2 regions of the Paraburkholderia sp. CNPSo 3076 genome follow, and region 1 is predicted to be linked to the other one. Evidence: predicted binding sites of a transcription regulator. Region 1 holds the regulator's gene; the other holds the start of a gene.

Evidence for each region. The regulator FliA, encoded in region 1, starts transcription of late flagellar genes. The targets are predictions, from matches to a motif close to CTAAAGTTTNNNNNNNNNNNGCCGNTA.
Region 2: the regulator FliA is predicted to act here: its motif matches at 9,314-9,340, upstream of fliD (flagellar filament capping protein FliD).

Annotation. Positions count from the first base shown of each region.
Region 1 is NZ_JAPMAL010000015.1:11,030-26,993, reverse strand. Features, by position in the region: gene flhF (flagellar biosynthesis protein FlhF) at 1-835, shown strand, start outside; partial or broken gene M3A49_RS18265 (MinD/ParA family protein) at 828-1,610, shown strand; gene M3A49_RS18260 (RNA polymerase sigma factor FliA) at 1,970-2,701, shown strand; gene M3A49_RS18255 (flagella synthesis protein FlgN) at 2,866-3,309, opposite strand; gene flgM (flagellar biosynthesis anti-sigma factor FlgM) at 3,359-3,712, opposite strand; gene flgA (flagellar basal body P-ring formation chaperone FlgA) at 3,893-5,215, opposite strand; gene M3A49_RS18240 (flagellar basal body protein) at 5,462-5,977, shown strand; gene flgC (flagellar basal body rod protein FlgC) at 6,071-6,496, shown strand; gene M3A49_RS18230 (flagellar hook assembly protein FlgD) at 6,693-7,337, shown strand; partial or broken gene M3A49_RS42695 (hypothetical protein) at 7,364-7,423, shown strand; gene flgE (flagellar hook protein FlgE) at 7,418-8,602, shown strand; gene flgF (flagellar basal-body rod protein FlgF) at 8,630-9,388, shown strand; gene flgG (flagellar basal-body rod protein FlgG) at 9,454-10,242, shown strand; gene M3A49_RS18210 (flagellar basal body L-ring protein FlgH) at 10,257-10,988, shown strand; gene M3A49_RS18205 (flagellar basal body P-ring protein FlgI) at 10,982-12,181, shown strand; gene flgJ (flagellar assembly peptidoglycan hydrolase FlgJ) at 12,192-13,193, shown strand; gene M3A49_RS18195 (flagellar brake protein) at 13,462-14,232, shown strand; gene flgK (flagellar hook-associated protein FlgK) at 14,442-15,964, shown strand, end outside.
Region 2 is NZ_JAPMAL010000003.1:54,292-70,255, forward strand. Features, by position in the region: gene aepX (phosphoenolpyruvate mutase) at 1-167, opposite strand, end outside; gene M3A49_RS04030 (methyl-accepting chemotaxis protein) at 586-2,133, shown strand; gene M3A49_RS04035 (peptidoglycan D,D-transpeptidase FtsI family protein) at 2,355-4,139, shown strand; gene M3A49_RS04040 (DUF4148 domain-containing protein) at 4,148-4,510, opposite strand; gene M3A49_RS04045 (Crp/Fnr family transcriptional regulator) at 4,627-5,379, opposite strand; gene M3A49_RS04050 (acyl-CoA synthetase) at 5,553-7,223, shown strand; gene M3A49_RS04055 (hypothetical protein) at 7,535-7,852, shown strand; gene M3A49_RS04060 (IMPACT family protein) at 8,656-9,249, shown strand; gene fliD (flagellar filament capping protein FliD) at 9,407-10,849, shown strand; gene M3A49_RS04070 (DUF2964 family protein) at 11,169-11,414, shown strand; gene M3A49_RS04075 (hypothetical protein) at 11,439-12,053, opposite strand; gene M3A49_RS04080 (hypothetical protein) at 12,113-12,511, opposite strand; gene M3A49_RS04085 (helix-turn-helix domain-containing protein) at 13,318-13,722, shown strand; gene M3A49_RS04090 (sensor domain-containing diguanylate cyclase) at 13,766-15,391, opposite strand; gene M3A49_RS04095 (inorganic phosphate transporter) at 15,557-15,964, shown strand, end outside.

The sequences.
Region 1 (15,964 bases):
GGCGCAGCTCGTGAAGATGATGATCGACCGCCTGCCCGACGTGCAGACCGAAGAGGCCGGCATGGAGTGGCTCCAGTCGGTGCTCGAATCGAACCTGCCCGTGCTCGAAGACGAAGAAGCGCTCATGGAGCGCGGCGGCGTGTTCGCGCTGATGGGCCCGACGGGCGTGGGCAAGACCACGACCACGGCGAAGCTCGCCGCGCGCTGCGTGATGCGCTTCGGCGCGAGCAAGGTGGCGCTGCTCACCACCGACAGCTACCGTATCGGCGGCCACGAGCAACTGCGCATCTTCGGCAAGATCCTCGGCGTTTCGGTGCACGCGGTGCGCGACGGCGCGGACCTCCAGCTCGCGCTCACCGAACTCAAGAACAAGCACATCGTGCTGATCGACACGATCGGCATGAGCCAGCGCGACCGCGCCGTGGCCGACCAGATCGCCATGCTGTGCGGCGCGGGCCGCCCGGTGCAGCGCCTGTTGCTGCTCTCGGCGACCAACCACGGCGACACGCTCAACGAAGTCGTGCAGGCCTACCAGAGCGGTCCGGACGACGCGCCGCTCACGGGCTGCATCCTCACCAAGCTCGACGAAGCGACCAACCTCGGCAGCGCGCTCGACACCGTGCTGCGCTACAAGCTGCCGGTGCATTACGTCTCCACGGGCCAGAAGGTCCCCGAGAACCTTTACGTGGCGACGCGCCGCTTCCTGATCCGCAGCGCTTTCTGCATTCCGCGAGAGAGTTCGCCGTTCGTGCCGCACGAAGACGATATCCCGGCGCTGCTGTCGGCACTCTCGACGCGTTCGAATTCGCAGGCTCACGAGGTCAGGTTTGGATAAGTTCGTAATCGATCAGGCCGAAGGGCTGCGGCGGCTTCTCGCGCGCGAAGGCTCGCGCGTGGTCGCGGTGACGGGCGGTGCAGGTTCGCCCGGGCGCACGACCACGGTGGTCAATCTCGCCGCGGCGCTCACCGCGCAGGGCAAGGACGTGCTCGTGATCGACGAGTGCCTGGGACCCCGCTCGGTCTGTGCGCTGGTGGGCGGCGTGCGCGGCGCAGGCAACTTCGCCGCCGTCATGCGCGGCGAGCGCACGCTCGAGGAAGCCGTGGGCCGCCATGCGCTCGGCTTCGGCGTGCTGGCCGCCTCGCGCGACAACCGTGCGCAGTACACGGCCGCGCAGCTGCAGAAGGTCATTTCGGGTCCCGCGGACATTGTCTTGATCGACGCGCAGCTCGACGCCGAAGGCGCGCTTTCGCCGCTCGCCATGCACGCGCACGACGTGCTGATCGTGATGCGCATCGGTGCGCAGTCGATCACGGACGCCTACGCGTGCATGAAACGGCTGCACTTCGCGCATGCGATCGCGCAGTTCCGCGTGCTCGCGAATCATGTGGCGAACGCAAGCGACGCGCAGGCCGCGATCGAGAACCTCGCGGGGGTGGCGAGCCGCTACCTGAGCGTGTCGCTCGACAGCGCCGGAAGCGTCGCCGCCGATCAGCACATGGCGCAGGCGCTCAGGCTCGCGCGCTGCATCGTCGATGCGTTTCCGTCGACGGCCGCCGCGCGCGATTTCCGCCACGTGGCCGCCGAATTGCCGCACTGGCCGATGCGACCCGCGGTCTCGGCGTGCTCGCCGGCCACGGCGCGCGCCAGCGCAGCGTTATTCGGCGCGACGGACGAAGAACATGAAGCGGCGGCCCAAGCACCCGCCGACGATCTGGACGGCGCGCCGCAAGCCGGCGTCCAGCCCCACGCTACGCAAGCAACAAACGCCGCACACAGCACGCTCGCCGCGAACGCCGATTCGTTCGTTGCGGTCGTGACGGGTGTGCATCCCGCACCCAACGCAACATCCGCGTCCGCGCCGTCCCATGTGGGCTGGCGCACCGATACGCCCGCGCAGCGGACGTCGCCGCAGCACGTCTGACGTGCGCACGACGACGCCAATAGGGGAGATGAGAAGTGGAGAGCACGATGTATAACGCTCAAGGAAAGATTTCGCAGGCCGACGTGCTTGCGAAGTACGCGCCGCTCGTCCGGCGGCTTGGCTTGCAGCTCGTCGCCAAGATGCCGGCGAGCGTGGACCTCGACGACCTGATCCAGGCCGGCATGATCGGCCTGCTCGACGCGGCCAACCGCTACAAGGAAGATCAGGGTGCGCAGTTCGAGACCTATGCGAGCCAGCGCATTCGCGGCGCGATGCTCGACGAGCTGCGCAGCAACGACTGGCTGCCGCGCAGCCTGCGCCGCACCTCGCGCGAAGTGGAAAGCGCGGTGCACAAGGTGGAGCAGCGGCTCGGGCGCTCGGCGAGCGAGACGGAGATCGCCGAGCATCTGAGCATGCCGCTCGACGAGTATCAGAGCATGCTGCAGGAACTGCACGGCAGCCAGCTCATCTACTACGAAGACTTCGACCGCTCCGCCGAGGACGAACCGTTCCTCGACCGCTACTGCGTCGATCATTCGGACCCGCTTTCGGCGCTGCTCGACGGCAGCCTGCGCGGCGCGCTCGTCGAGGCGATCGAGCGGCTGCCCGAGCGCGAGAAGCTGCTCATGTCGCTCTATTACGAGCGCGGCATGAACCTGCGCGAAATCGGCGCGGTGATGGAGGTGAGCGAGTCGCGCGTGTGCCAGCTGCACAGCCAGGCGGTGGCGCGCTTGCGCACGCGGCTGCGCGAGATGTCGTGGGCCGGCCAGGAGAATTGAGGCGGTAGACGGTCTGCGCGGCTGCCGGCGCGGGCTGGTGCGGTGAAAGAGCCGGAGTGCGTGAGCCCTCCGGCTTTTTGTCGGTGCAGTGGACTCGCGCAAACAAAAAAGCCGAAGCATCGCCGCTTCGGCTTTTGTCTTTGGCGAACGATCTGCGTGCGCGCTTACAGCCCGAACGCCGGCAGCCGTCCATCGGGACCGTACAGCATCGCGCCGTTGCCCGTTTCGCCGCGCAGGATCGAGAGCGCGCGGCGGTTATGCTCCATGCGCGTGCGGATCATCATGCCAATGGTGAGATTCTTGCGGCGCGCGCGCTCCGTCGACCCCTTGAGCAGCGCCCACTGGCTTGCAAGACGCGCATCGCCGTCGCAGGCCATTTCGATGCCCTTGCGGCCGCCTGGCAGGCCGAGGCCGGCCAGTTGCGCGTCGCGCGCCTTTTCCAGGCCCGCGAGACGCTGCGTGAGCGTCGTCTTCTGCTCGACGATCTGCGGCAGCGCCTCCATGCCGTCGGCCGACACGAGCGCCTTCTCTTCATAGGCGAGCAGCGACGCGAACGCCTCGACCGTGGCGTGTTCGTCGATCAGTGTGGCCAACAGGGCATCTTTCATTGCAAGGCACCAAAAAAGCGAGGTTTGCGCGGCGCTCGCGCATCGGGCTTCAGTTGCCCGACGTCGGCTTCATGAGGTCGCGCGCGGTCTGGATCACGCCGTCGGCAATCTTGCCGGAATCGATCTGCAACGTGCCGTTGCGGATCGCGTCCTTGATCGACTGCACGTGCGCCGTGTCGATGTCGGCGGAACCGCTCGCCGCGAGCGAGCGCATCGTCGACGAGAGCGACGAGAGGCTCACGTTCGCGCCGCCTTGAGCGGCGGGAGTCGTGCTGCCTGCCGCGCCGGAGGTGGCCGCGGTGTCGGTGCTGGCGGCGCCTACGCCGGTCGAATCGGCTTGCGAGCGCGCGAGGCCATCCTGCAGCGTGCGCGGATCATTGCGGGTGGAGGAGTCAACTTTCACGATGGGCGTTCCTGATCGATTTGACCTTGATAACGGCACAGGTCGGGCGGAACTTTAGCCGAAAATCCCAACGTTACATGCTGTTACGTGTGCTGGCGCACCAAGCCGGAAACGGCCGGATCGGGCCGCCGGACGGGGCTCAGCGCACCCTGATCCGGCCCCTTACCAGCGCTTACGGCCCTAGATCTGCACCTGCACGGTACCTGCGTCCTTGACCACGCCCGAGATGATCTGGCCGGCGCTCGTGCGTACGCGCACCTGCTGGCCGGGCTCGGCGTTGTTAAGCGCGCTGCCCTCGGCGGAGATCGTGAAGTTGCTGCCTACGGCGATCACCTTGACCGTCTGTCCGATGACGACCGAGGCAGCGCTGCGCAGCATGTCGGTGCGCAGCGGCAGGCCCGCGGAAATGCGCGCGAGCGCGACGGCGCCCGTCGCCTGGTTGGGATCGGTGATGATGGTCTGCGGCAGGTTCGCGAGGTCCCCCGCGCGCGGCATGAAATCGGCGGCCGAAAGGGCTTCGCCCGCGCCGATCTGGCGCGAGGCCACGTAGTACGTCACGTCCACGGCAATGCGCGCGCTCACATAGAGCGTCCACGGCTTCGCGCCGACGCAGCGCACGCCCACGGTCGTGTGTCCATAGGTGCGCGCGCCCGGCGGCATGAACGGCTCGAGCGAGGTGCAGGCGGCGAGGCCGCGCGGAAACACCGGCGCGACCGTGATGCTCACGTGGCCCGGCAAGCCCGCCGACTGCTGCTGCAGGAAGGCGAGCGCGACGGCGCGGATCGATTCGCCGTCCTGCTGGCCCGGCGGCGTGGCCTGCACGTTCGTGGCGACGGCGCTGGTATTGGGATTGGGCGGCGCGCCGGCGCTTGCGCTGGCAACCGGCTTCGCGCCCGCGAGCGTCGCCGCGCCGGCGTCCACGACCACCGGGGCGACGCGGTTCGCGGCGCTCGACAGGTTCACGCGCTGCAGCGCGCCCGCGTTGTTCGCATTGGCCGCCGGCACGCGCATGGGCTGGGCGCTCGCGCCCGGCGCGGGAACCGTGACGATGCGCGGCGCGTCGCCTTGGGACGCGCGCTCGCCGGGACCCGGAATCGTGATCATGCCGTTCGACTCGACGCCCGCGCGCGCATCCTCGGGCACGCCGCGCGAATTCAGATCGGCGTAGCTGGCCGCGCGCAGCGGCGCGGCCTCATTGGCGGGAGCACTGCTGGCCGCCGGCGCGGCGGGCTTCTTCGCGTTGCTCGCGAGCAGCGCGTTCATCTGCGCGGCGTCGGAGCCCGAGCGGTCGCCGGGGCCCGCAATGAAAATCTGGCCGCCGGCGCCTTCAGGTTGCGCCGGAGTTTGTGCATGAGCGAGCGTGCCGCCAAAGGGCGCGCCGCCAAAGGGCGCTCCGCCCAAGGCGCAGGCGAGCACGCACGCCCAGGACGCGCGCCACGACAGCGCGCGCGCACGCCGCTCCAGGCCGGCGTGCGGCCTACGCAAGGTGGCAGTCTGCGGCATTGTCGTTCTCCATCGAATGCATTGACACGCCTCGCATTCTAGGCGGCGGCCCCCGCGCGCTAGCGTCGAATAGAGGGGCGCTTTACCGGCTATTCGTCCGATTGGTTCTTGTCACCCCCGCCTAATATTCCACACCATGCGCAAAGGCCTTCGGACCACGCGCCTAACGTTTGCGCCGCTTTCCCCGCCTTTTGGCGAGCCCGCCGCGCTCACGCCGAATCCTTTTCGTTTCACGGAGAACGCCCGATGCTGGACAAACTCGATGCCGAATTCGCCTTTGGGCGCGAAGCGCTCGATGTGCGCGCCACGCGGCAGGCATTGATCTCTTCGAACATCGCGAATGCCGACACGCCGGGCTACCAGGCGCGCGACGTGGACTTCTCGGCCTCGCTGGCCGGCGCGCTGCGCCAGACGGGCGCCGGCGGCACGGTGGGCATGAAGGCCACCTCGGGCGGCAACGCCCAGCCGCTTGCCATGGCGCAGCCCGCGGGCGTGACGAGCGGCATGCAGATGGCGTCCACGGAATCGGGCCACATGGCCGGCGACGCGAAGCTGATCCCGACTGGCGGCCCGGCCGACACCTACAAGAGCCAGCTCATGTACCGCACGCCGGTGCAGCCCGCGCTCGACGGCAACACGGTCGATCTCGACACCGAACGCGTGCAGTTCGCCGACAACGCGCTGCACTTCGAGTCGGGCATGACGGTGGTCTCGCAGCAGATCAAGACGATGCTCTCCGCGATCACCTCGGGTTCGAGCTGATCGCCGCACGCGGCGCAGCCGGAAAACGCAGTAACGAAGCCATGAACGACCAACGCGCGCGTGACGCGCACCTGATGTGAGGTCAACGAAACCATGCCATCCCTGATGAACATTTTCAGCGTTGCGGGCTCCGCCATGACGGCGGAATCGCAGCGCCTGAACGTGACGGCGTCCAATCTCGCCAACGCCGACAGCACGACCGGCCCCGACGGCCAGCCGTACAAGGCGAAGCAGGTCGTGTTCGCGGTGAATCCGCTCGGCGGCGCGCGCACGGCCTCGGGCCAGCAGGTGGGCGGTGTCAGGGTGACCGGCGTCGTGGACGACCCCACGCCGATGAAAGAGACCTACGACCCCGACAATCCCTCCGCCAACGCGGACGGCTACGTGACGATGCCCAACGTCGATCCGGTGCAGGAGATGGTGAACATGATCTCGGCGTCGCGCTCGTACCAGGCCAACGTCGAAACGCTGAACACGGCCAAGACGCTGATGCTCAAGACGCTCACGATCGGAACGTAAAGCGGGAACCTGAAGCACGGCACGCCGCAGCAACAGAGACTGCAGCAAGCACAAGAGACCAGCAGGCGCGAAACGAAAGAGCGCCCGCCACCCACACGCCAAGCACGAAGCGCAATCGAGGGAGAACGCGTTGAGTTCCAGCAACACAACCATTGGCGGCAGCACCGCCACCGTGTCGCAGCAACTGCTCGACACCATGAACGGCACGAGCTCGAGTTCGTCGTCGTCGTCGAGCGGCACGAGCGCGAGCGACCTGCAGACCACCTTCTTGCGGATGCTCGTCGCGCAATTGCAGAACCAGGACCCGACTAATCCGATGGACAGCTCGCAGATGACCTCGCAGCTCGCCCAGATCAACACGGTCTCGGGCATCCAGCAGCTCAATACGTCGCTGTCATCGCTCTCCACGCAGCTTTCGGCTGGCCAGAACGCGCAGGCTGCGCTGCTCATCGGCTCGACCGTGCTCGCTCCGGGCAGCAGCGCCGCCGTGTCGAGCGGGACATCGCCGCAACTCGGCGTCACGCTGCCAGCGGCGGTGTCGGACGTGAAGCTCACGATCACCAATTCGGCAGGCCAGGTCGTCAACACCCTCGACCTCGGCGCGCAGTCGGCCGGCACCGTGCCGGTCACCTGGAACGGCAAGGACAGCTCGGGCAACACGGTCGCCGACGGCACCTACACGATCAGCGCCAGCGCGACGACCAACGGTCAGTCCGCCACGGCAACCGCGCTCGTCGCGAGCCAGGTGCAGGGCGTGGTCCAGCAGTCGGACGGCACGGCGAGCCTCTCGCTCGCCAACGGCAAAACGGTCGCGCTTTCGAGCGTCGGCGCCATTCTCTGAACACGATAAAGGCGGAGTAGACAAACATGGGCTACCAGCAAGGATTGAGCGGCCTCGCCGCGTCGTCGAACGACCTCGACGTGATCGGCAACAACATCGCCAACGCGAACACCGTTGGCTTCAAGCAGAGCACGGCGCAGTTCGCCGACGTCTACGCGAACACCATCGCGACGTCGGTGGGCAACCAGATCGGCCTCGGCGCGTCGCTCCAGACCGTGCAGCAGGACTTCGCGCAAGGCACGATCAGCACGACGGGCCAGGCGCTGAACGTCGCCATCAACGGCAATGGCTTCTACCAGATGTCGAACAACGGCACGATCACGTATTCGCGTAACGGCGTGTTCCAGCTCGACAAGAACGGCTTTATCACCGACGCGTCGGGCAATGACCTGATGGGCTATGCCGCCAGTTCGACCGGCGTGGTCAATACGGCGCAAACCGTGCCGCTGCAGGTGCCGACCACCAACATCGCGCCGGTTGCGACCAAGAACATTACGGCGCAGCTGAACCTGAACGCGCAGGCCACGACGCCGACCACGACGCCCTTCAGCGCAACCGACTCGCAGAGCTACACGTATTCGACGTCGGTCACGGCCTACGACACGCTCGGCGGCACCCAGACGGTCAACATGTATTTCGCGAAAGACGCGACGAGCGGCCAGTGGGACGTTTATGCCGGTCAGACCGGCTCGGTGACGAAGCTCGGCACGGCACAGTTCAGCTCGTCCGGCGCGCTCCAGAGCATCACGGCCTCGGGCACGGCAACGACCAACGGGACCACGTCGCTCACGTTCAACATTACGCCGGCGGACGGCTCCACGACGCCCCAGTCGCTTACGCTCGACCTCGCGGGCACGACGCAGTACGGCTCGGCCAACGGCGTGAACAACCTCGCCCAGGACGGCTACGCGAGCGGCACGCTCTCGAACTTCTCGATCGGCGCGGACGGCACCATCACGGGCAATTACTCGAACGGCCAGACCATGGCGCTCGGCCAGATCGTGCTCGCCAACTTCAACAACCCGAACGGCCTTTTGAACCTGGGCGGCAACCAGTTCCAGCAAACGGCGGCCTCGGGCGTCGCGCAGGTCTCCACGCCGGGCAGCACGAACCACGGCACGCTCACGGGCGGCGCGCTCGAAGCGTCGAACGTCGACTTGACGAACCAGCTCGTCGACCTGATCACGGCCCAGCGCAACTACCAGGCGAACGCGCAGACCATCAAGACGCAGCAGACCGTCGACCAGACGCTGCTGCAGATGTAACGCGTCTAACCACGTACCGGGCACATCATGGACCGACTCATTTATACCGCGATGACGGGCGCGAGCCAGGCGCTCGAGCAGCAGGCCGTCGTCGCGAACAACCTCGCGAACGTCTCGACCACGGGCTTTCGCGCGCAGCTCGCCAACTTTCGCGCCGTGCCGATGTCGTTCGGCGACGGCTCGACGGTGAACGACCAGACCACGCGCACCTACGTGCTCTCGGCGACGCCTGGCTCGGACATGACGCCCGGTGCGATTTCGCATACCGGCAACCCGCTCGACATCGCGATCCAGGGCCAGGGTTTCATGGCCGTGCAGACGGCCGACGGCAACGAGGCCTATACGCGTGCGGGCAACCTCCACGTCGATGAAAACGGCCAGCTCGTCACGGCCGCCAACCTGCAGGTGATCGGCGGCGGCGGCCCGATCGCGGTGCCGCCCGGTTCGGCGATCACGATCGGCAAGGACGGCACGGTTTCGGCCATTGCGCCGGGCAGCCCCGCCAACGCGATCGCCATGATCGACCAGATCAAGTTCGTCAACCCGCCGTCGGGTGCGCTCACGCGCGGTGACGACGGTCTTTTCCACACGTCGGACGGCAACCCCGCCGACGCGGACCAGACCGTGCAGGTCGCGACCGAGTCGCTCGAGGGCAGCAACGTGAACCCGGTGGCGGCGATGGTCTCGATGATCACCAACGCGCGCCAGTTCCAGATGCAGACCAAGCTGCTCTCGAACGCCGACCAGAACGAGCAGAGCGCGAACCAGCTGCTCAACTTCAGCTAAGCCATTTCAAGTTAAATGAAGGCCGCCTCGCGCCGCGCGCGAGGCCGGACCGGGAGAAAGACACCGTGAACCGATCGCTTTACATCGCCGCCACCGGCATGAGCGCCCAGCAGGCGCAAATGGACGTGATTTCGAACAACCTCGCGAACGTGAGCACCAATGGCTTCAAGGGCTCGCGCGCAGTGTTCGAGGACCTCATGTACCAGACGCTGCGCCAGCCGGGTGCGAACTCGACCCAGCAAACCGAACTGCCTTCGGGCAGCCAGGTGGGCACGGGCGTGCAGCAGGTGGCAACCGAGCGTCTCTACACGCAGGGCAATCTGCAGCAGACCGGCAACTCGAAGGACGTGGCGATCAACGGCGCGGGCTTCTTCCAGGTGCAGATGCCCGACGGCACGACGGCCTACACGCGCGACGGCTCGTTCCAGACCAACTCGCAAGGCCAGCTCGTGACGGCGAGCGGCTATCAGGTGATCCCGGCGATCACGGTGCCCGCCAACGCCACCTCGCTCACCATCGGCAGCGACGGCGTGGTGACGGTCACGACGCCGGGCTCGAGCAACAACACGACCATCGGCACGCTGCAGCTCGCCATGTTCATCAACCCGACCGGCCTGCAGTCGAACGGGCAGAACCTGTTGTCGGAAACGGCTTCGTCGGGCACGCCCACGGTTTCCACGCCGGGCCAGAACGCTTCGGGCACGCTCAACCAGGGCTACGTCGAATCGTCGAACGTGAACGTCGTGCAAGAACTCGTGAACATGATCGAGACGCAGCGCGCCTACGAAATCAACAGCAAGGCGGTCACCACTTCTGACCAGATGCTGCAAACCCTCAGCCAGATGCAGGTCTGAGGTCTCTCTGGTTAATCAAGTCGGTGAAGAATATGTCGCAGTCCGTTCGAAACCATCCTCGCATCCGCGCGCGGCATCCGGGCAATCCCCGGGCGCTCGTGGCGGCTGTGGCGCTCGCGACGCTGGCGGGCTGCGCCTACCTACCCAACCGGCAGCCGATCACGCAGCAGCCCATGACGGCCGTGCCGCCTCCGCCGCCCGTGAATACCTCGCCGGGCGCGATTTACAACCCCGGCTACGCGGGACGGCCGCTCTTCGAGGACCAGCGTCCGCGCAATACCGGCGACATCCTCACGATCGTCATCTCCGAAAACATCAACGCGACCAAATCGTCGGGCGCGGCCACCAAGCGCGGCACCAGCGCGAGTTTCTCGGGCACCGCGAACTTCCTGCCGGGCTTCTTCAACCGCGCGAACCTGAATACGACAGGCGCGAACCAGTTCGACGCCACGGGCGGCGCGAACGCCTCGAACACGTTCACGGGCGTCATCACCGTGACCGTGACGAACGTGCTGCCCAACGGCAATCTCGTCGTCTCCGGCGAGAAGCAGATGCTCATCAACCAGGGCAATGAATACGTGCGCTTCTCCGGCGTCGTCAATCCGAACACCGTTGCCGGAGACAACTCCGTGCTATCGACCGACGTCGCCGACGCGAAGATCGAATACTCCGCGAAAGGCGTGATCGACGAAGCCGAGACGATGGGCTGGCTGCAACGCTTTTTCCTGAACATCGCGCCATGGTGAAGATCCGCTTCCATCGTTCGCGCCGCTCGCGCGTGAAGGACGTGCTCGCCGCACTCGGCGTGGCGTTCGGCTTCGTGCTGGCCTGCGGCGCACTCGTCGCCTACGCGACGCCGGCGCGCGCCGAGCGCGTGAAAGACCTTGCGACCTTCCAGGGCGTGCGCGACAACCCGCTGATCGGCTACGGCCTCGTGGTGGGTCTCGACGGCACCGGCGACCAGACGACCCAGGCACCGTTCACCACGCAGACGCTCGCGAACATGCTCGCGAACCTCGGCATCTCGATCAACAACACGTCGAGCTCGTCGGGTTCCTCGTCGACGCTCAACAACATGCAGTTGAAGAACGTCGCCGCGGTGATGGTGACGGCGGTGCTGCCGCCGTTCGCGCGGCCGGGCGAGCAGATCGACATCACGGTGTCGTCGCTCGCCAACGCGAAGAGCATTCGCGGCGGCACGCTGCTGCTCACGCCGCTCAAGGGCGCTGACGGCCAGGTCTACGCGCTCGCGCAGGGCAACGTGGCCGTGGGCGGCGCGGGCGCCTCGGCCAACGGCAGCAGGGTGCAGGTGAACCAGCTCGCCGCGGGCCGCATCGCGGGCGGTGCGATCGTCGAGCGCTCGGTGATCTCGCCGGTTTCGCAGCAAGGCGGTCTGCTCACGCTGACCGTCAACGACATGGATTACGATACGACGCAGCGCATCGTCTCGGCCGTCAACAACATGTTCGGCCCGGGCACGGCCTCGCCGCTCGACGGCCGCACGATCCAGGTGCACGGGCCGGCCGATCCGGGGTCGCAGGTGGGCTTCATCGCGCAGATCCAGGACCTCAACGTGAATCCGGCCACGCCGGCCGCGAAGGTGATCCTGAACGCGCGCACCGGCTCGATCGTCATGAACCAGATGGTGACGCTGGAGAGCTGCGCGGTCGCGCACGGTAATCTCTCGGTCGTCGTGAACACGCAGACGGCGGTAAGCCAGCCCGGCGCGTTCTCCAATGGCCAGACGGTGGCGACGCGCCAGTCGCAGATCCAGTTGAAGCAGGACAACGGATCGCTCAAGCTCGTCACGGCGGGCGCCAATCTCGCCGAAGTCGTGAAAGCGCTCAACGCGCTGGGCGCTACGCCGGCGGATCTGATGTCGATCCTGCAGGCGATGAAGGCGGCGGGTGCACTGCGCGCCGACCTCGAGATCATCTAAGGGGTGTAACTTGGATAATACGAAGAACATCGGCGGCGGCAGCCTCGACCTCACCAACCGCTTCGCGCTCGACGTGCAGGGCTTCGACTCGATGCGCGCCGCGGCGAACGCCTCGCCCCAGCAGGGCGTGAAGATGGCCGCGAAGCAGTTCGACGCGGTCTTCACGCAGATGATGCTCAAGAGCATGCGCGAAGCGACGCCCGACGACGGCCCGCTCGACTCGCACGACGGCGCGCAGTTCACCTCGATGATGGACCAGCAGCTCGCCCAGCAGATGTCGAACAAGGGCATTGGCGTGGCGAACGCGATGCTCAAGCAGCTCATGCGCAGCATGGGCGGCGCGGCCGGTGCCGATGGCGCCGGCGGTGCGGGCGGTGCGGGCGGCGTGGCGGGCGCGATCTCGGGGCTTTCGGGCAAGGACGCGAACGAGGGCAACCTCGCGATGCTCAACGCGCTCGGCCGCGCCTACGGCAACGCTGCCGCCAACGGCGCGCTCGCCAACGGCTCGGGCTACAGCGGCAACAGCGCGCTCACGCCGCCGATCAAGGGCAACGGCGACGCCTCCGTGGACGCCTTCGTCGACAAGCTCGCCAACGCCGCGCAGCAGGCCAGCTCGACCACGGGTATTCCGGCGCGCTTCATTCTCGGCCAGGCGGCGCTCGAATCGGGCTGGGGCAAGCGCGAGATCAAGAACGCCGACGGCTCGGCGAGCCACAACGTGTTCGGCATCAAGGCGAGCAAGGACTGGACCGGCAAGACCGTCTCGACGGTCACGACCGAGTACGTGAACGGCCAGCCGCATCGTGTGGTGGAGAAGTTCCGCGCCTACGACTCGTACGAAGACGCGATGACCGACTACGCCACGCTGCTCAAGAGCAACCCGCGCTACGCGTCGGTGATCAACGGCTCGAAGAGCGCGGAAAGCTTCGCGCACGGCATGCAGCGCGCGGGCTACGCCACCGACCCGCACTACGCGAAAAAGCTGCTGACCATCATGCAGCGGATGGCCTGACGATCGATTCGACGGCCCGCGCCGCGGTTGACGTCAATTAGGCTGCCGCAAACGTTGCCTCGGCGCAGTTGCCGGAAGAAGCTGCACACGCGTGTTTCATGCAGGGAAAAGGCATATTTTTTTTACGCCCAATCCCTAAATTTTTCGTAATGTCTGCCGCTAATGCAGGCGAGATGGAAAAGCAATCCGGGCGGTCGGACCGCCCGAACGGCGCGTGCGGAAAGGGTCCGCTCTCGCGCCGGCACGTTCACGAATTCCCGGCAGGCCGATGAATACCGTTCAGTCGAATCCACAGGAAGCAAGCGAGGGCGCCGAGGGTGCCGACGGCTCCCACGATTTTGGGCGCCGCAATCCGCTCGAGATCGGCGTCCAGCTACGCAATCTCGTCAATCGCGGCGACTTCCTGACCCTCCAGTATCGCGGCGGACAGCTCGTCACGCGCATTCTGGCCGTCAACGGACGCGAGCGCACTTTCGTATTCGACTGGGGCGCGATCCCCGAGCAGAACACGGGCGTGCTCGCCGCGCCCGAGTGCCTGTTCCACGCCTCGCCCGACGGTGTGCGCGTGGAGTTCAAGACGGCTACGCCGCGGCGCACCGAGTTCGAAGGGCACCCCGCGTTCGAAGCCGATTTCCCCGAAGTGCTGTTCTACGTGCAGCGGCGCGAGTACTTCCGCGTCGATACGCCCGTGCTCGAGCCGTGCATCTGCCGCGGCGAACTGCCGAGCGGCGGCCCGCGCTTCGCGTACGAGGTGCATGACCTCTCGCTCGGCGGCCTCGGGCTGCGTACGACCGAGGAGCGCGTCGCGGATCTCGCCATGGGGCTCGTGCTGCCCGACGTCGAGCTCGACCTGCGCGCGCACGGCAAGCTGCGCGTCGATCTCGCGCTCGTCGTGCTGCGTTTCATCGATCTGCCCAACGGCGATCGCCGCTATCACCTGGGCTTTCGCTTCGACGCGCTGCCCGGCGCCTCCGAGAACACGCTGCAGCGCTATATCACGCAGCTCGAGATGAAGCGCCGCGCGCTCGCGCGCGTCTGAGCGGCTCAGCCTCACCCGCACGATCCGCCACACCCTGGCCGGCGCAGCGCATGTTGCGCCGGTTCACCCGACGCGCGGCAGCCGCGCACGCGCTCGCTCGCTAACGTTTTCGCCCTCATCGGGCGCTCAATTTTTGCAGTGCGTTGCCGTTATACCGTGAGTACACCACGCGGTTTGCCAGGGGGGCAGGCTGCTTTCGAGGATCACGCATGTCCAACATTTTCTCGATCGGTCTGAGCGGCCTGCAGGCGGCGCAGATTGGGATCACGACAACCGGCGAGAACATCAGCAACTCGACGACCGCGGGCTACACCGTCGAGAAGCCGGTGTACCAGGAATCGGCGGGCCAGTACACGTCGAACGGCTATCTCGGCAGCGGCGTGACCACCGCCACCGTGCAGCGCGCCTACAGCCAGTACCTCACGACGGCCGTCAACAATGCGCAGACGGCCAGCAGTTCGTACACGGCTTCGTACAACCTCGCCACGCAGCTCTCGAACCTCGTGGGCAGCCCGACCTCGGGCATCGCCACCGCGATCACGAACTTCTTCACGGGCCTGCAGAACGTCTCGAATTCGCCTTCGGATACCGCAGCGCGGCAAACCGTGCTCTCCGACGCGCAGACGCTCGCGACCCAGATCAACGCCGCGAGCCAGCAGTACGACTCGATGCGCCAGAGCGTGAACACGCAGCTCACGAGCTCGGTCTCGCAAATCAACACCTACACGCAGCAGATCGCGAGCCTCAACGCGCAGATCACGTCCGCGAGCTCGGGCGGCCAGCAGCCGAACCAGCTGCTCGATCAGCGCGATCAGGCCGTGGCGAATCTCTCGAAGCTGGTCGGCGTTCAGGTCGTGCAGGGCAGCACCGGCTACAGCGTGTTCCTCGGCAACGGCCAGCCGCTCGTGGTGAGCAGCCAGAGCTACAACCTCGGCACGCAGCCGTCGAGCAGCAACCCCTCGGAGCTCGACGTGACGTGGCAGGGCCTGAACGGCGCGAGCCCCGCATCGCAAGGCACGCCGCAGGTCCTGTCGTCAGCCGCGCTGCAGGGCGGCACCGTGGGCGGCCTGGTTTCGTTCGTCTCGAGCACGCTCGATCCGGCGGAGTCGCAGCTGGGCGCGATCGTGACGAGCTTCGCCGCGCAGGTGAACTCGCAGAACGCACTCGGCCTCACGCTCTCGGGCGGCGCGGGCGGCAATCTGTTCACGGTGGGCAACCCGCTCGTCACGGCCAGCTCGACGAACCCCGACGCGCAGACCACGGTCAGCGCGACGCTCACGAACAGCACGCAGCCGCTCACCGATAACTACAAGCTGAGCTACGACGGCACGAACTGGAACCTCACCGACACGACGACGAACTCGCTGGTCGCGACCCAGCCGAACGGCACCGCGCCGATCACGATCGGCGGCTTCTCGATTACGCCTTCGGGCACGGTGAGCGCGGGCGACTCGTTCATGATCCAGCCGACGGCCGGCGCGCTCGCAAGCTTCTCGGTCGCGACCAGTGACCCCGCGGCCATCGCGGCGGCCACGCCGGTCGTCGTTTCGGCGTCCACGACGAACGCAGGCACGGCCACCGTGACGCAAGGCGCGGTGGGCACGGGCTATTCGACGACGAATCTGCCGGTCAAGCTCACGTACAACTCGACGGCGGGCACGCTGACCGGCCTGCCCAACGGCACGACCGTCACGATCACGACGCCGGGGTCGACCACCACCAGCACCGTGAC
Region 2 (15,964 bases), on a different contig from region 1:
GAGCCCCAGATCGCCTTGAAGCCCGCTTCGCGCGCAATGCGTGCGGAAAGGCCGTTGTGCGCTTCCATCAGGAATTCGAGTTCGTTGCTGGTCAGCATCTGGCGCAGCCGCGCGCTGCGCGATGTGGCAATAGCGGCGGGGACCAGGGCGGGTTCGCGTGCGTTCATTCTTGTTGCTCCAGTGGACGTCATGAGGGCGGCAGCGGGAACTGCGCCGTGTGCGTCGCATCGTTGGGAAAGGTCCTTCATCCCGGCGTCATCGCGGGCCTCGAAGTCCGGCCGGCCGGGGGCAAAGTCGCGACTATAACGGAAATGATTCCTATCCGCAGTCGATCACCGCAGAGAGTGGCAAATCATGGAGTTACAGTGAAATTTGTGGCTTTTGTCGGCGCGTTCGCAGGTGTTTCAGCGTCGCGTCATATGATCCAGATCAAAGATCTCTGTTTTGTATGAAGAAAATCTGCCTAAGCAGGGTTCCCCCTGGGTCTCGCGCACGTTTGCGTGGGCCGTAAACACACTCTGGCGGCAACGTATCGCCAGTCGAACCGATCCTGCCCTGTGAAATACCCGACCGACCATGCAGACCATGACCCTCAACAAGAAGCTCCGCTCGATGATCGCGATCCTCTGGATCGGCCTGCTGTTGATCGTCGCCTTTGGCGCCTGGCAAAGCCGCGAGTCGATGATCCGCGAGCGGCGCGCGCAGCTCACCACGCTCGTCGACGAAGCGATGAGCATCGCCAACTACTACTACGGCCTCTCGCAACGCAACGTCATGCCCGAAGCCGACGCCCAGAAGCAGGCGCTCACCGTGATCGGCTCGATCCGCTACAGCACCGACGGCTATCTGAGCATCAACAACTCGCAGTCGGTCATGCTGATGCATCCGATCAAGCCCGAGCTCGACGGCAAGAACCTGAGCGACTTCACCGACCCCGCGGGCACTCACGTGTTCACCGGTCTCGTGAATGCCGCGAGCGGCCCGAACGGCGGCTTCCTCGACTACCTCTGGGCCAAGCCGGGCCACAGCGAACCCGTTCCCAAGCTGAGCTTCGGCCACCGCTTCGTGCCGTGGGACTGGGTGATCGTAACGGGCATGTACATGGACGACGTGCGCGCCGAGTTCTACGACAGCCTGCTGCGCTGGCTCGGCGTGACCTTCCTGCTGGGCGGCGCCGCCACCGCCGTGATGGTGCTCGTGGTGCGCAGCGTGCGCAGCAGTATCGGCGGCGAACTGGAAGGCGCGGTGGACGCGGCCAACCGCATCGCCGAGGGGGACCTCACCTTGCGCCTGCAGGTGCAGGGCACGAACGAGACCAGCCTGATGCGTGCGCTCGCCACGATGCAGACGGCGCTCGTGCAAACCGTCTCGCGCGTGCGCAGCGGCGCGGAAAACATCAACGTGGGCGCGAACGAGATTGCGGCCGGCAACACGGATCTCTCGCAGCGCACCGAGGAACAGGCGGCGGCGCTGGTGCAGACCGCGTCGAGCATGGATCAGATGACGGCCAACGTGCGCCAGAACGCGGATAGCGCCCAGCATGCGGCATCGCTCGCGAGCCAGGCCGCCGACGTCGCGACGCGCGGCAGCGCCGTAGTCGACGACGTCGTGCGCACCATGGGCGACATCACGACGAGCTCGCAGCAGATCGGCGACATCATCGGCGTGATCGACGGCATTGCATTCCAGACCAATATCCTCGCCTTGAACGCGGCCGTGGAAGCGGCACGCGCGGGCGAACAGGGCCGCGGCTTCGCAGTGGTAGCCGCCGAAGTGCGCAGCCTCGCGCAGCGCTCCGCCACCGCTGCGAAGGAAATCAAGGCGCTGATCGAAAAGTCGACCGGCACCGTGACCGAAGGCCAGCACCTCGTGACCAACGCAGGCTCGACGATGACCGAGATCGTGCAGTCGGTGCGACGCGTGCACGAGATCCTCGAAGAGATCAGCAACGCTTCGCGCGAGCAGAGCGCCGGCATCGAACAGGTCAATCGCGCCGTGGGCGAGATGGATCAGGTGACGCAGCAGAACGCGGCGCTCGTGGAACAGGCCGCTGCCGCCGCCCACTCGCTCAAGGATCAGGTGAGCGGGCTGCGCGAGTCGATCGCGAGCTTCCGCTTGCCCGCGCACGCGTAACGTTGTCGCCATACCGGCTCTCCGCCGGTTTGCTTATCTTCCCGCCGGGCCGCGTTCGCGGCCCGCTTCGCTTGGCGCCTCTCCCGCTCCCCTGCACCGCTCGCGCCGCATGACGGCGTGCCACGCGCGCACAATTGCCTTGCGGCTGTGCGCACCCATCATTTCAATTAAATTACATCATGTTTACAATGTGACTCTGCCCCCGCCATCCTGCCTTACTGATGATCCGTTCCAGGAAACCGCCGCGCGACCCGCACGCAGCCGCGACCCGTCACCCGATGCTTGCGCCGCGCCTGCCCGCGTGGCGTTCGAAGCTCATCGTGTTCATTACGTTCGCGGCCTTTGCGGCGCTGGCCGGGCGCGCGTTCTGGATTCAGGTCGCCAATCACGGCTTTTACGTCAAGCAGGGCCAAAAGCGCTACCAGCGCACGCTGGAACTCGACGCAGTGCGCGGGCGCATCGTCGACCGCAACGGCGCACTGCTGGCCGTGAGCCTCGCGAGCTTCGAAGTCTGGGTGAATCCGCGGCTCCTCGACGCCGCCGCGCACGCGCCGCTTGCGCGCCTGCTCGACATGCCGCTCGCGGAACTCGAGCGGCGCGTCGCCGGCGACCGCTCCTTCGTGCTGCTCAAGCGCCAGGTGGACGCCGAAGCCGCCGCGCACATCGACGAGATGGGCGCGGGCGGCCTCACCCTGATCGCCGACTCGAAGCGCTATTACCCCGAAGGCGAATCGGCCGCGCACGTGGTGGGCTTCACCGACATCGAAGACGCCGGCCAGGAAGGCGTCGAGCTTGCCGCGAACGCGCGCCTGCGCGGCACGCCGGGCCAGCGCGAGGTGATCCGCGACCGGCTCGGGCGCGTCATTTCCGAGCCGAGCGAGCGCGTGCAGCCGCGCAACGGCGACACCGTGCAGCTCACCATCGACCGCCGCGTGCAGCAGCTCGCGTATACGCAACTCAGGGCCGCCGTGGCGAAGAATCATGCGGAAGCGGGCAGCGTCGTCGTGCTCGACGCCCAGAATGGCGAAATCCTCGCGCTCGCGAACTGGCCGTCGTTCGACCCGAACGACCGCACGCGGCTCACGGGCAAGCAGTTGCGCAACCGCGCCGTGGTCGACACGTTCGAGCCCGGCTCGACCATCAAGCCCGTGGTCGTTTCGCTGGCGATGGACCTGCACAAGGTCAACGCGAACACGATCATCGACACCGCGCCGGGCACATACCGCATCGGCCCCGCGACGATTCACGACACCTCGAATCACGGCCGCATGACCGTGGCGGAGGCGATCCAGAAGTCGAGCAACATCGCACTCGCCAAGCTCGCGCTGAATCTGCCCGCGCAAACGATCTGGGACAAGTATCAGGAGTACGGGCTCGGGCAGAGGCCCGGCGTCACCTTCCCGGGCGCAGCGCCTGGCCGCGTGCGGCCGTGGGCGCGCTGGCGTCCCATCGAGCAGGCGACAATGGCATACGGCTACGGCCTGTCCACTTCGCTTTTGCAGATGGCGCAGATCTACACGGCCTACGCCGGCGACGGCACGCTGCATCCGGCGGCCCTCCTGCGCGATGCGTCAGGCGGCGCGGGCGGCGCTTCCGCGTCGGCGGCGCGCGCGGTCACGACGCCGGCCACGGCTACCGCGATGCGCAAGATGCTGGAAATGGCGACGAGCGACGGCGGCACCGGGCGCGCCGCCAATGTGGAAGGCTATCGGGTGGGCGGCAAGACCGGCACCGCGCGCAAGCAGGTCGGCGCGGGCTACGCGAAGAACCGCTATCGGGCGCTCTTCGTCGGCATGGCGCCGATGAGCGCGCCGCGCGTGATCGTCGCGGTCATGATCGACGATCCGGCGGGCAAGGCGTTCTATGGCGGCACGGTCGCGGGGCCGGTGTTCTCGGGCGTGACGGCCGGCACGCTCCAGTTGCTCGGCGTGCCGCCCGATGTCGCGGCCGGGCCCGAGAGCGCCAAGGGTGCCAGCGGCACCAAGGTCGGCTCAGGGCGCGGTTAGCACCGCCATCAATGATGGCGATACGCGGGCGGCGGCTCGCTGCCGGACACGGCGGCGGGCGCGCCCGCTTCTGCATTGGGCGCGGGCGGTGCGCCGTAGCCCGATTGCGCGACCTGCTCCTGCGCCAGGCGCGCTTCGTTGGCGCGCTTTTCGGCGAGCCGGCGCATGGCGCTCTGCACATCTTCCGGATACGTGGCGTCGTTCGCCGAAGCCGGGTTGTAGCCCACCGACTCCAGATCGACCAATTCCTGAAGCACCTGGGCGCGCGTCACCGGGCCGTTGTGTGTGCCGGCGAATTGGGCAAACGAGACCGCCGGAACGATCGCCATCATCGACACCAGCGCCGCGCGCAGCATTGCGTTTTTCACCATGCTCTCCGTATGAATTCGATGAGCAAAGTCTACGCAGCGCGGCCACGCGTAAAAACCGGCTCGCGAGGGAGAGAGTCTTCTATTCCTCGCAAGATTGATAAGGAGTTCTGCGATCCTCAGATCTGGTCGCGGCCAAACGCGCGCAGCCCGTCGAGATCGAGCACGTCCACGCGGTTATACGAGAGCGCGACGAGCCCCTGGCGCTCGAGCGTCTGCAGGGCCTGATTGATCCGTTGACGCGACGCGCCCGCCAGCATGCCGATCTCCTCCTGCGAGATGTCGAGCGCACGACCCGTCTCGGGGTAGAGATCGGGATTGAACATCTGCGCGAGCGACTGCGCGACGCGCGCATCCACGTCGAGCAAGCGGCTGTTCTGGATCAACGCGATGAACTCCCCCATGCGGTTGTTGAGCTGATGGATCACGAAGCCGTTGAACGGCAGGCTGCAGTCCATGAGCCGGTGGAACGTCTCGGTGGCGACGGCCATGACGAGCGACGGCTGCAGCGCGATCACGTCGTACTTGCGCGGTTCGCGCTTGATCACGCTCCCCTCGCCGAACCAGCCGCCGTGGGGCACGCCCGAAAAGGTGCAGCCGCGCCCCGAAGCATTGAAGATCGCCAGCTTCACGAGGCCGGAACTCACGCCGAGCCACCAGTCCGAGGGCGCTTCGCGCGCGGCGACGATCGCGCCCGCGGCATAGCCCTGCGCATGCGAGGACGCGAGCACCCACTCGCGATGCTCGGGCGCAAGCGCGCGGAACCACGCGCAGCGCTCGAACAGCGCGGCCAGACGCGCGGCGTCGGCGGCGTCGATGCGCTCGCCTTCGCGCCATGATTCGCGGGCGGGCGGGGTCCCGTCCGGGGGCATAATGGATTGCGACATCGCGCTTTCCTGGGTTAGGTCAATCTTTGGGTCGATCTTGCCGGGCGGACCGTGCGTCGCGGCCCGCTCTGTCGCGCCGGCGACAGACTGGCGAGCGCGGCCCTGCTACGGTAGCGCGAATCATATCGACAAACCAATAACCGTTCGGAGACACCGCCATGTTGCACCCCTACGAAGAAGGGCTCGCGCAACGCGAAGCCAACTATGTGCCGCTCACGCCGATCGATTTCATCGCCCGCGCCGCCGAAGTCTATGGCGACCGCGTGGCCGTCGTCCACGGCGACATACGCCGCAACTGGCGCGAAACCTATGCGCGCACGCGGCGGCTCGCGAGCGCCCTCGCGCAGGCGGGCATCGGCCGCGGCGACACGGTGGCGGCGCTGCTGCCCAACATCCCCGCGATGGTCGAGGCGCACTTCGGCGTGCCCATGCTCGGCGCGGTGCTCAACACGCTCAACACGCGACTCGATGTCGCAACCATGCTGTTCATGCTGCGCCATGGCGAAGCGAAGGCGTTGATCGTCGATACCGAATTCGCGGCGCTCGCGCAGCGCGCGGCGCTCGAATTCCCCAACCTCAGGATCATCAGCGTGGCCGACATCGCGGCCGCCGACCCCGAGTGCTTCCCGCGTGCAACCGACTACGAGGCGTTCCTCGAACAAGGCGATCCCGAGTTCGCCTGGGAGCCGCCGCGCGACGAATGGGACGCCATTGCGCTGAACTACACCTCGGGCACGACGGGCGACCCCAAGGGCGTGGTCTATCACCATCGCGGCGCGTACCTCAACGCGGTGAGCAACATCCTCGAATGGGACATGCCCAAGCACGCCGCGTATCTCTGGACGCTGCCGCTCTTTCACTGCAACGGCTGGTGCTTTGCGTGGACCGTCGCCGCGCGCGCGGGCGTGAACGTGTGCCTGCGCAAGTTCGACGCGAAGCTCGTGTTCGACCTCATTCGCAGCGAGCGCGTCACGCACTATTGCGGCGCGCCCATCGTGCAGGGCGCGCTCGCCGACGCTCCCGCAGCCTATCGCGAAGGCATCACTCACACGGTGCACACGATGGTGGCCGGCGCGCCGCCCGCGCCGGCCGTGATCGCGAAGATGAAGGCGATCGGCATCGAACTCACGCATGTCTATGGCCTGACCGAGGTGTACGGCCCCGCTGCCGTGTGCGCGGTGCAGGCGCGCTGGCAGACGCTGCCCGACGAGGAGCAGGCGCGCCTCACCGCACGTCAGGGCGTGCGCTATCACCTGCAAAGCGGCGTGAGCGTGCGCAATGCGCAGACGATGAAACCCGTGCCCGCCGACGGCGAAACGCTCGGCGAGATCATGTTCCGCGGCAACATCTGCATGAAGGGCTATTTGAAGAACGAGCGCGCGACGGAAGAAGCGTTCCGCGGCGGCTGGTTCCACACGGGCGACCTCGGCGTGATGACGCCCGACGGCTACGTGCGCATTACCGACCGCAGCAAGGACATCATCATCTCGGGCGGCGAGAACATTTCGAGCATCGAGGTGGAAGACACGCTGTATCGCCATCCGGCCGTCGCGCTCGCCGCCGTCGTGGCGATGCCCGACCCGAAGTGGGGCGAAGTGCCTTGCGCGTTCGTCGAACTGCGGCCCGGCGCGAGCGCCACGGCCGAGGAAATCATCGCGCACTGCCGGCTCTTTCTCGCGCACTTCAAGGTGCCGCGCGCCGTGCGATTCGGCGAACTGCCGCGCACGGCCACGGGCAAGATCCAGAAATATGAGTTGCGCGCGCAACTAGGTTCGCAAAGCGCAATCGACGTCGCTGGCGCACAACCCGCGCGGAAAACACCCCGGTAAGAACGACAGCGGGACCTGCTGGCCGGTACAAGTGACGCATTCGGGCGGGCAGCGCCGCCCGAATGTAACGTCAGTTGACAACACGACCCCCTATGGCTTGTTCCCGATTGTCAGGCGTGACGCTTAATCCTTTTTGCATCAAGGGCCGACTGTCAAACCGGCCTTTCTCGCATGAAGAATCGTATGAAACGAAAGCTTACAAGTGGTCACGTATTCCTCCGCTTCGGGCCGATAAGCTTTGAACCGTGGTCGCAACACAAAGGCATTCCGGTGCCACGTGACAGACGACGCAACCAAAGAAGAGGTAACTCATGAATACGAAGAGCTGGAAGACCCCCGCCCGCGCCATCGCCGCAGCACTGATCGCCGGCGGCGCACTGATGGGCGCATCGAGCGCCTTCGCTCAATCCGGCCCGTATGGGCTGCGTGCCGAATCGGCGCCGCAATACGGTCAACCGCACATCATGCCGGTGGACGCGCACGTCTCGATCGGCTGGCACGAAAACCGTTACTACGACGGCCACCGTTATTGGGAACACGACGAGTGGATGCACCATCACCCCCACGATCCGGGTCCCCAGCACTACCGCGACGACGACCGTCGTCCGCCGCCCCCGCCGCGTTACTGATCCGCATGACGTACGCGTGATCCAGGCGCCGTCTTCTCCGGAGGCGCCTGAAGCGGCACACCGAGGCCGGTCTTCCCCAGGGGAGACCGGCCTCGGCGCATTTCGGGGCCTTACTTCGCCATGTGCGTGCGAGCGCACGGATATCGTTCGACCTGCGAATCAATTCTACCGCGATGCCCGCCACACGGCGGATCCGGCCTGCCGCGCCGCGCGCCGGGCGCGGCCAGAAAGGCAGACGTCAGTAATTGCAGGTAATGAGGAAGTGTTGCCGGCCATACGGCCCGCGGGTAACGTTGATGGGCGTTTCGTTCCCCGGAGCGCACGGTGTATTCTCATTGCCCGGCCAGAGATGGCCGGGATTTTTTTTGCGCGCGAATGAGAACACTAGCGCCCTTCGAGCGCCAGGCGCACCAGGTTTTTTTTCCGATTGCGGACGCAATTTTGCGGACGTAAGGTGGGATTGCCTCTTGAGAACAGGCGAGCCTTGTGACCCCTGGTCGTGACACCCGTCCGACCGGGGATTTTTTTGGCTTCTGTGCTTTGGAGCATCGCGTCTGCCGCAACGGTGCAGCGGCGCCGCGAGAGAAAGAACTATGACGGATCACCGAATGAGGAGTTCGGCTTCGCTCCAGCCAGAGCTAGATCCGTCATGCCGTGCATTATCCGGGCTGAAGGCCGGGGCGTCACTAGCGTCTCGCGCAAAGCACCATTACATAAACTGGCAAAATTTGGGGACGGACGTCGAAAGCCGGCCTGTGCGCATCGGTTAACATGGTGATTTCGCCTGCAGTGCCCACCCGCTTGTGCCAACTTTCACGCTCGCCCATCCCGTCACCGCGGAACTCGAGATCCGCAAGAGCCGCTTCATCGCGCACGCCATTCCTGTAGCCGACCGCGAAGCGGCCATGGCTGAAATCCGCCGTCTGCGCGACGAACATCCCACCGCCACGCACGTTTGCTGGGCGCTGCTCGCGGGCGGCCAGTCCGGCATGTCCGACGACGGCGAACCCTCCGGCACCGCCGGGCGCCCGATCCTCGAAGTGCTGCGCCATCATGACCTCGATGGCGTGCTCGCAGCCGTGGTGCGCTACTACGGCGGCGTGAAACTCGGCGCGGGCGGCCTCGTGCGCGCCTATACCGACGCCATTGCCAGCGCCTTGCATGGGGCCGAACGCGTCGAGCGCATCGCGCAGGCGCGCCTCACCGTCGAACTCGGCTATCCCGACGAAACCCGCGTGCGCCACTGGATCGACCAGCAGCAGTTCACGCTCGTGGAAAGCCAGTACGCCATGACGGTCCGCCTCACGATCCAGTTGCCCGCCACCGCCGTGGACGCCGCGCGCAACACGCTGACCGACCTCACGCAGGGCCGCTCGGGCTTCCCCGAGCACGTCTGAAGCGGGCGGCCGGCTGCCCGGGCAGTGCAAGTCGCGCACTTTTCAAAATCTTTTCATTTCTTTCATCAAGTTTCATGAAAGCTTGTCGTAATGAAAGCATGGCCGCGCACTCGCGCGTTCCGTCGACTCGACGCACCAGGACGAACGGACTTCTTTCATGGCAAGCACGATCACGAACACCACGACCGCCAGCGCGAACAGCGCGCTGAGCGACGCCGCCCAGTCGATCATCAGCGGCGCGACCAACTCCTCGCTCGACGTCAATCAGCTCGTCAAGGCGCTCGTCAACGCAAAGATCGCGGGACCAAGCGCCATCCTCAGCGCGAAGCAGACCGCCAGCAACACGACGCTATCGGCGCTCGGCACGCTGAAGTCGGCGCTCGCTGCGCTCCAGACCGCACTCGAGCCGTTCAAGGACGGCGCCGCGCTGCAACGCTTCACCGCCACGACGAGCGAGAAGGACAAGGGCTTGAGCGCGGTGGCCGGCAAAAACGCCGTGGCGAGCAGCTTCACGGTCGAAGTCGATCGCCTGGCGACGGCGCACAAGCTCTCCACGGACAGCTTCGACACCGGCGAGACGCTCGGCGAAGGCAGCCTCGACATCTCGATGGGCGGCAAGTCCATGCATCTGACGATCGCCGCAGGCAGCAACAAGCTCACCGACGTCGTCGCGGCGATCAACCGGGCGAAGGACAACCCCGGCGTCACGGCTTCGATCGTCAACGGCGCCGACGGTCAGCACCTCGTGCTGACCGCGAACAAGACCGGCGCGGCCAACGCGATCGACGTGCAAGCGGGCCCGGGCCTCGATGCGCGCCTCGCTTCCTCGCAGATGCGCGAAGTCGAGGCAGCCGGCGACGCCGGGCTGCGCATAGACGGCACGCGCGTCACGAGCGCAAGCAACACGGTCGAAGGCGTGGTGAGCGACATCACGATCAGGCTCGCAAGCGCCTCGGTGGACACGAAGCAAACGCTCACCATCGCCCCCGACACCGAAGCGACGGGCACCTCCATCCGCGACTTCGTGAAGGCGTACAACAGCTATGTGGATGGACTGAACGGGCTGACCTCCTACACGGCCGCGACCGGTTCGACGAGCGCGCAAGCGGGCGCCCTGCTCGGCGACTCGATCGCGCGCACCCTCGCGGCGAGTCTGCCAGCGGTCGTTTCGGCGGGCGTGAAGGGCAGCGACGGCGTGACCCATTCGCTGGGCGAGATCGGCATCAAGCTCGACAAGAGCGGCAAGCTTCAGATCGACGACGAGACGTTCAAGAAGGCGCTGCAGCCGGGCAACAGTGCGATTGCGGCGCTGTTCGGCAGCGGCGGCATGACTGCGAAACTCAACAGCGCCGTTACGCCCTACGTGCAGTCGAGCGGCATCATCGAGCGGCGCAGCACGGCCATCAACAAGGAGCTCGACGACATCAAAAAGCAGTCGTCGATGCTCGATGTGCGCGCAACCCAGCTCACCGCGAAATTCAACCGCCAGTTCACCGCGCTCAATAACCTCATGTCGATCATGAACAACAACCAGCAATATCTGACACAGCTCTTTGGCGGCGCAAACAGCGCGGGCGCCCTCGCGACGAACCACAAATGACGCGTGAATACGCAGGGCTCGACGCTAGCAAACGTCGACGACAGACAAAAAAAAGGCCGCCGAACGAATCGGCGGCCAACAGGGGACGTGAAGAACAACCGCGAATCGAACTATCGAATCGACCCGACCGCTCCATCATGGCGAGCGAAAATTAAGACAAACTTAAACGCGCGCAAAAAACGATCGGGAATTCCGGCGCGATAGCGCGCAGGCAAATGAAAGAACGCGTAATAATGGGCTGGCTATACTTAATCTGGTCCAGGCCGCTCATTCATTCGAGCCCGTATGACCGACTTCTACCCAACCCGGAAGAGCCGCCATGTTTGATCGACTGCATCGATTTATCGAAGGCGCAGGTCCCGAGCGGCGCCATCGCGTCTGGAGCAAGCTGCGCATTTTCGTGGCCGCAATGGGCACGCTCGGCTCGGCCGCCGGCATCGCCATCGCGGTGGTCGGCCTCATCAACTTCGACCACCAGAAGGTGATTGCCGGCGTGGCAGTCATCATCGTCTGCACGGCGATCTACGTGTCGATCCTCGTGCGCGACCGCAATCGCGCCGACTAGCCACGCCGCCCTGGCGTCACTGCCTCACTGCAAGTTCTGGCCGTCGCGCGTGACATGCACGGCGGTCGCGCCCACATAGTCGGCGCGAATGCTGTCGCCCACCTTGATCGATTCGAGCGGCACGTCCGGCGGCGCCACCACCACGACCGTGCGGTTCGGTCCGCGCAACGCGACCTTGCGGCTCTTGCGGTCGATCTTCTCTACCGTCGCGATCACCTGCACGCTGCGCGCCGTCGCCGTCATGCCACCGGAAGCGGGCGTGGTCGCGACCGTATCGACGCGCGAGCGTATGCCCCTCGTGGCCATCTTTTCGGCGCGCAGCAGCAACGCCTCCTTGTAGAGGATGTTCACATGATCGCCGGGCTTGAGCTTGCTCACGTCGCCGACTGCCGGATCGACGGCGACCGTCACCAGGTTGCGTCGCGCGCCGCGCAGCGTGACCGAATTGGTGGCGGCGTCGATGCTCACGACCGTCGCCGTGGTCTGCACCTCGCCGATCTGCAGCGCGGCGTTGGGCGCACTGTCAGGCGCGGCATCGGACGCCGTCTGCGCAAACAGCGGCACCTGCGGCGACGCGCCGAGGGCAAGCACGAGTATGGCGCCGAGCAGCGGCGCGGAAGAACGATAGCGCGTGGACATGTAGCCTCCTTGTGTGGATCGTGAATGGCAAGAGAGCGGCATGGCGCCGCTCTCACGGGTCAAGCGCTGTTCATGCAGGCTTCTTCGGCCGCACAGCGCAGGTAATGGGCATACACACGCTCGCGTTCCTCGTTGGCGAGCTGACGCTTTTCGGCAAGCCGCAGCATGCGATGCCGGTCCGCGCCGAGCGTTTCGTAGTAGCGCTCGGTATGCAGGCGCTTGAAGCGCGTATAGAAGTCCGGGCCGGGCAGGCCCGAATCGGTCGAGAGCAGCGAGGCATAGTCGGCCTCGCGCGGCTCGCACAACGCGGCCGCCGCCGCCTCGAGCTTTTCGTAACGCACCCGCAACGGCACCTCGCCCGCGAACAGGGCATGAAACGCACCGTACGGCACGAGTGAGCGCCGGCTCGCAGCGCGGCGCAACAAACGACTTACCTTTTCATCGAGTTCTTGATTCATCCGCAGCGGCCAGAAAGCGGGCCGCCGCCCATGCCGCGCATCGTGTGACGAAAAGCGCAGACGCATTTGGCGGCCCGGCAGGATTCAGGGACCCGTTTCGATACGCGATACGCTGCGCGGCGAATCCGGCATTCTGCATTCGTTCATTCGAATCCAATCCGCATTGGAATCGATTCGAAATGTTTGCGAAAACATTCTGCACAAAAAAATCAAATCACTCCCTGAAATTGCTCCATCGCCGTCGCCACACATGCCGAGGCATGCCATTTTTTACCAGACAGCGGCCGAACACGCTAACAAACATCTAAAGGTGCGACCGCCGCTATTTAATTCATATTGGATAAGAGCGGTTCAACTCAATATATGCTGAATACCGAATTAGTCATACAAAACAATGCGGAGTGTTGCTTTCCAATCTTTGAGCAATTAAGTCAGGTTAACTGGCTGCAATGGGAGCAAACTTCCCATTGCGGGATCGGCACGAAATGGCGGCGTCCATTGTTGACCAAGGCGAGTCGGTTGTTTTTCCCATTAGTTCAGGATTATCCACAAGTCAAGCAGACTATTTTTCCGCTAGCTATACACATTCCCTACAAAAACAATTATTAATATCCGCTGCGGAACACCGAGGCGTTTCGCAACAAGCGCCCTTCACCGGGCGTCGATTTCGCCGTCCGTCATGCTCCCGCGTCACCGCACCGGCGCCGGGTCCATGGCAAGCGACAAGACCCGCTTGCAGGAAGGGTTACAGGAGCGGCACATCCGCATTGCCGCGTGTCCGGAATCTTTCGTCGACGAGTGAACACATGCTTACCCGAACCGAGAACCTGCCGAGCGTCGCGAGAAGAATGGCCGCCGGCCAGATGTTGATGGAAGGCGCGACCGTGAATAGCGTCGCCGACTCACTCCACCTTTCCGCCCAGACGGTGAGGCGCTACAAGTCCATCGTCGAGGACGGCGGACTCGCCGCGCTCCAGCAGATGAGCGTGGGCGGCCGTCCTTCGGTGCTCGATCAAGCCGCGCTAGGCTGGATCGCGAGCGCCCTGCACGGCTCCGCTCGAGAGCACGGCTTCGCGAGCGATGCGTGGACCAATAGCCGCGTGCGCGAGTTGATCGGCCGCCAGTTCGGCGTGCACTATTCGCGCGTCTATACCTGGCAGATCGTCTCGAACCTCGGCCTCGGCCACCGGCTGTCGAAATCCGCGCGCTGAACGGGATGGAGGGCGTCGCGCGCCGCACGAAAGCCGGCGCGCCTCAGCCTCGCGTTGCGGGCGCATCGCGGCCTCGGGTTCCGGCCTCGGAGTCCACCAGCGGCTGCGCCCCCTCGCCCGTCCATTGCTGCGACCGGACCTGATTGCGGCCCGCTTCCTTGGCCTCGTAGAGCAGGTGGTCGGCAGCGGCCAGCAGCTTCGCCCCGCTGCCGCCCTCCGGCGGATTGCAGCTCGCACACCCCGCGCTCACCGTCACGCACCCATGGTGCGTACCACTCAGCGTGAGTTTGTCCGACTCGATGCGTTTGCGGATCTTCTCCGCCATGCGCGTCGCGGCGTCGAGCGCCGTGCCCGGCAGCACCACCGCGAACTCTTCACCGCCAAAGCGCGCGGCGAGATCGGTTGCGCGCCGCGATCCTGAAGCGATGCGCCCGGCCACGAACACCAGCACCTCGTCGCCGGCGGCGTGCCCGTAGGTGTCGTTGAAGAGCTTGAAGTGGTCGATATCGAAAAACAGCACGGCAAGCGGCGTGCGTTCGCGCACCGCGTGATGCCATTCCTCCGCGAGACGGCTGTCGAGCGCGCGGCGGTTCGCAAGCCCCGTGAGCGGGTCGGTGACGGCGAGGCGCAGGAGCTTGCCCTCGGCCACCACCTTGTCGCGCAGCGCGAATGCGAGCATCCAGGACACCACGACCCATGCGCCGCCAAACACCGTGGTCATCACCAGCGCGATATAGCTGCGCCGCCGCCAGCCGGCGAGCACATCCTCCACGGCGGGCGCGACGACGACGATGAACGGCGAGTTGCCCACGTGCGCAAAGGTGTAGATGCGCTCGACCCCGTCGATGGCCGAGTGCGACGTATAGGTGCCGGCGTCGCGACGCGAAAAGAACGCGAAATTGGGCAGGTCCGCGTAGCTCGAGCCGGCGCCGCGCGTCGAGGGCGGCTTGCTCGCGAGCAACGTGCCGTCGCGCATCAGGATGAAGAGGTGGCCGCCCGGGCCCAGGTCGATGCGCTCGAGCAGCTGATCGAGATAGTCGAGGCGCACCCCGAGCAGCGCGACGCCCGCAAACGAGCCGTCGGGCGCGTTGATGCGGCGCGTGAGCCCGATCGTGAGCGCCCCGCCGCGCAGGCGGGAATGGAACGGCTTCGAAAAGAACAGGCCCACATGGGGGTCGCGCTGCTGCGCGATGAAGTAATCGCGGTCGGCGAACGAAATACCGGCGGGTGAGGCGTCGAAGGCGTTGCTGCGCGAGGCTTTGACATGGCCCGTGGCGTCGATCACGTAGGCCCCGCCGAGCCTCGACGCCGCAGTCGCCCGGTCGAACAGCACGCGCTGGCGCAGCGCTTCGGGCATGCTCCAGGTCTGCGGCTGCTGCGCCGCCTGGACCACGGCCTGCAGCGACAGGTCGTAAATCTCGACGTTGCGGGCAATGTCGTTGCTGATGAGCTGCACGAGGTTGCGCGAGTTCTCCTGCGCGTGGCGCAGCTCCTCGGCGCGGCCCTCGTAGAGCGCCGCGTAGGTGAGGATCGCCATCACCGTCGCGACGAGCGTGCCGGAAAGACCCGCGAAGAAGGGATAGTTGCCGATCAGGCGCGTCGCCGCCTTCGCCCGCGCGTGGGCCCAGCGGTGCACCAGAAGACGCAGCGAAAGAACCCGTTTTGGCATCTGCGCAATCCTCTTGCTGACGGCGCGATTCATTCGATGGAGCGCCGGTCCGTCGGGCATGCATCGGGCATGGCTGGCACGAATCCGTCATCAAACGGACACCTGGGCGGGTCACGATCGAAGGCGAAACCTTTGCCCACTCCCTCCCCCAGGAGCCCGCCTGCCATGCCAGAATTTTCCCTGTCACCGCAACCGGGCGCCGCCCCCGCACGCGGGCGCAACGCCAGCCTGCTCGCCTTCCTTATCGTCATCGCCGCAGGCGCGGTGTACGTGGGGATGCATCTCGCCGACGACCTCTCGGCGGTGCGCGAAAGCTCGGCGATGCCCTGGATCCTGCTCGGCATCGCGCTCATGATCGCGCTCGGCTTCGAGTTCGTGAACGGCTTCCACGATACCGCGAATGCGGTCGCGACCGTCATCTATACGCACTCGCTTTCGCCCAATATCGCCGTGATGTGGTCGGGCGCGTGGAATTTCCTCGGCGTGCTCACCTCCACCGGCGCGGTGGCCTTCGGCATCCTGCAACTGCTGCCTGTGGAACTGATCCTGCAGGTGGGCAGCAGCGCGGGCTTC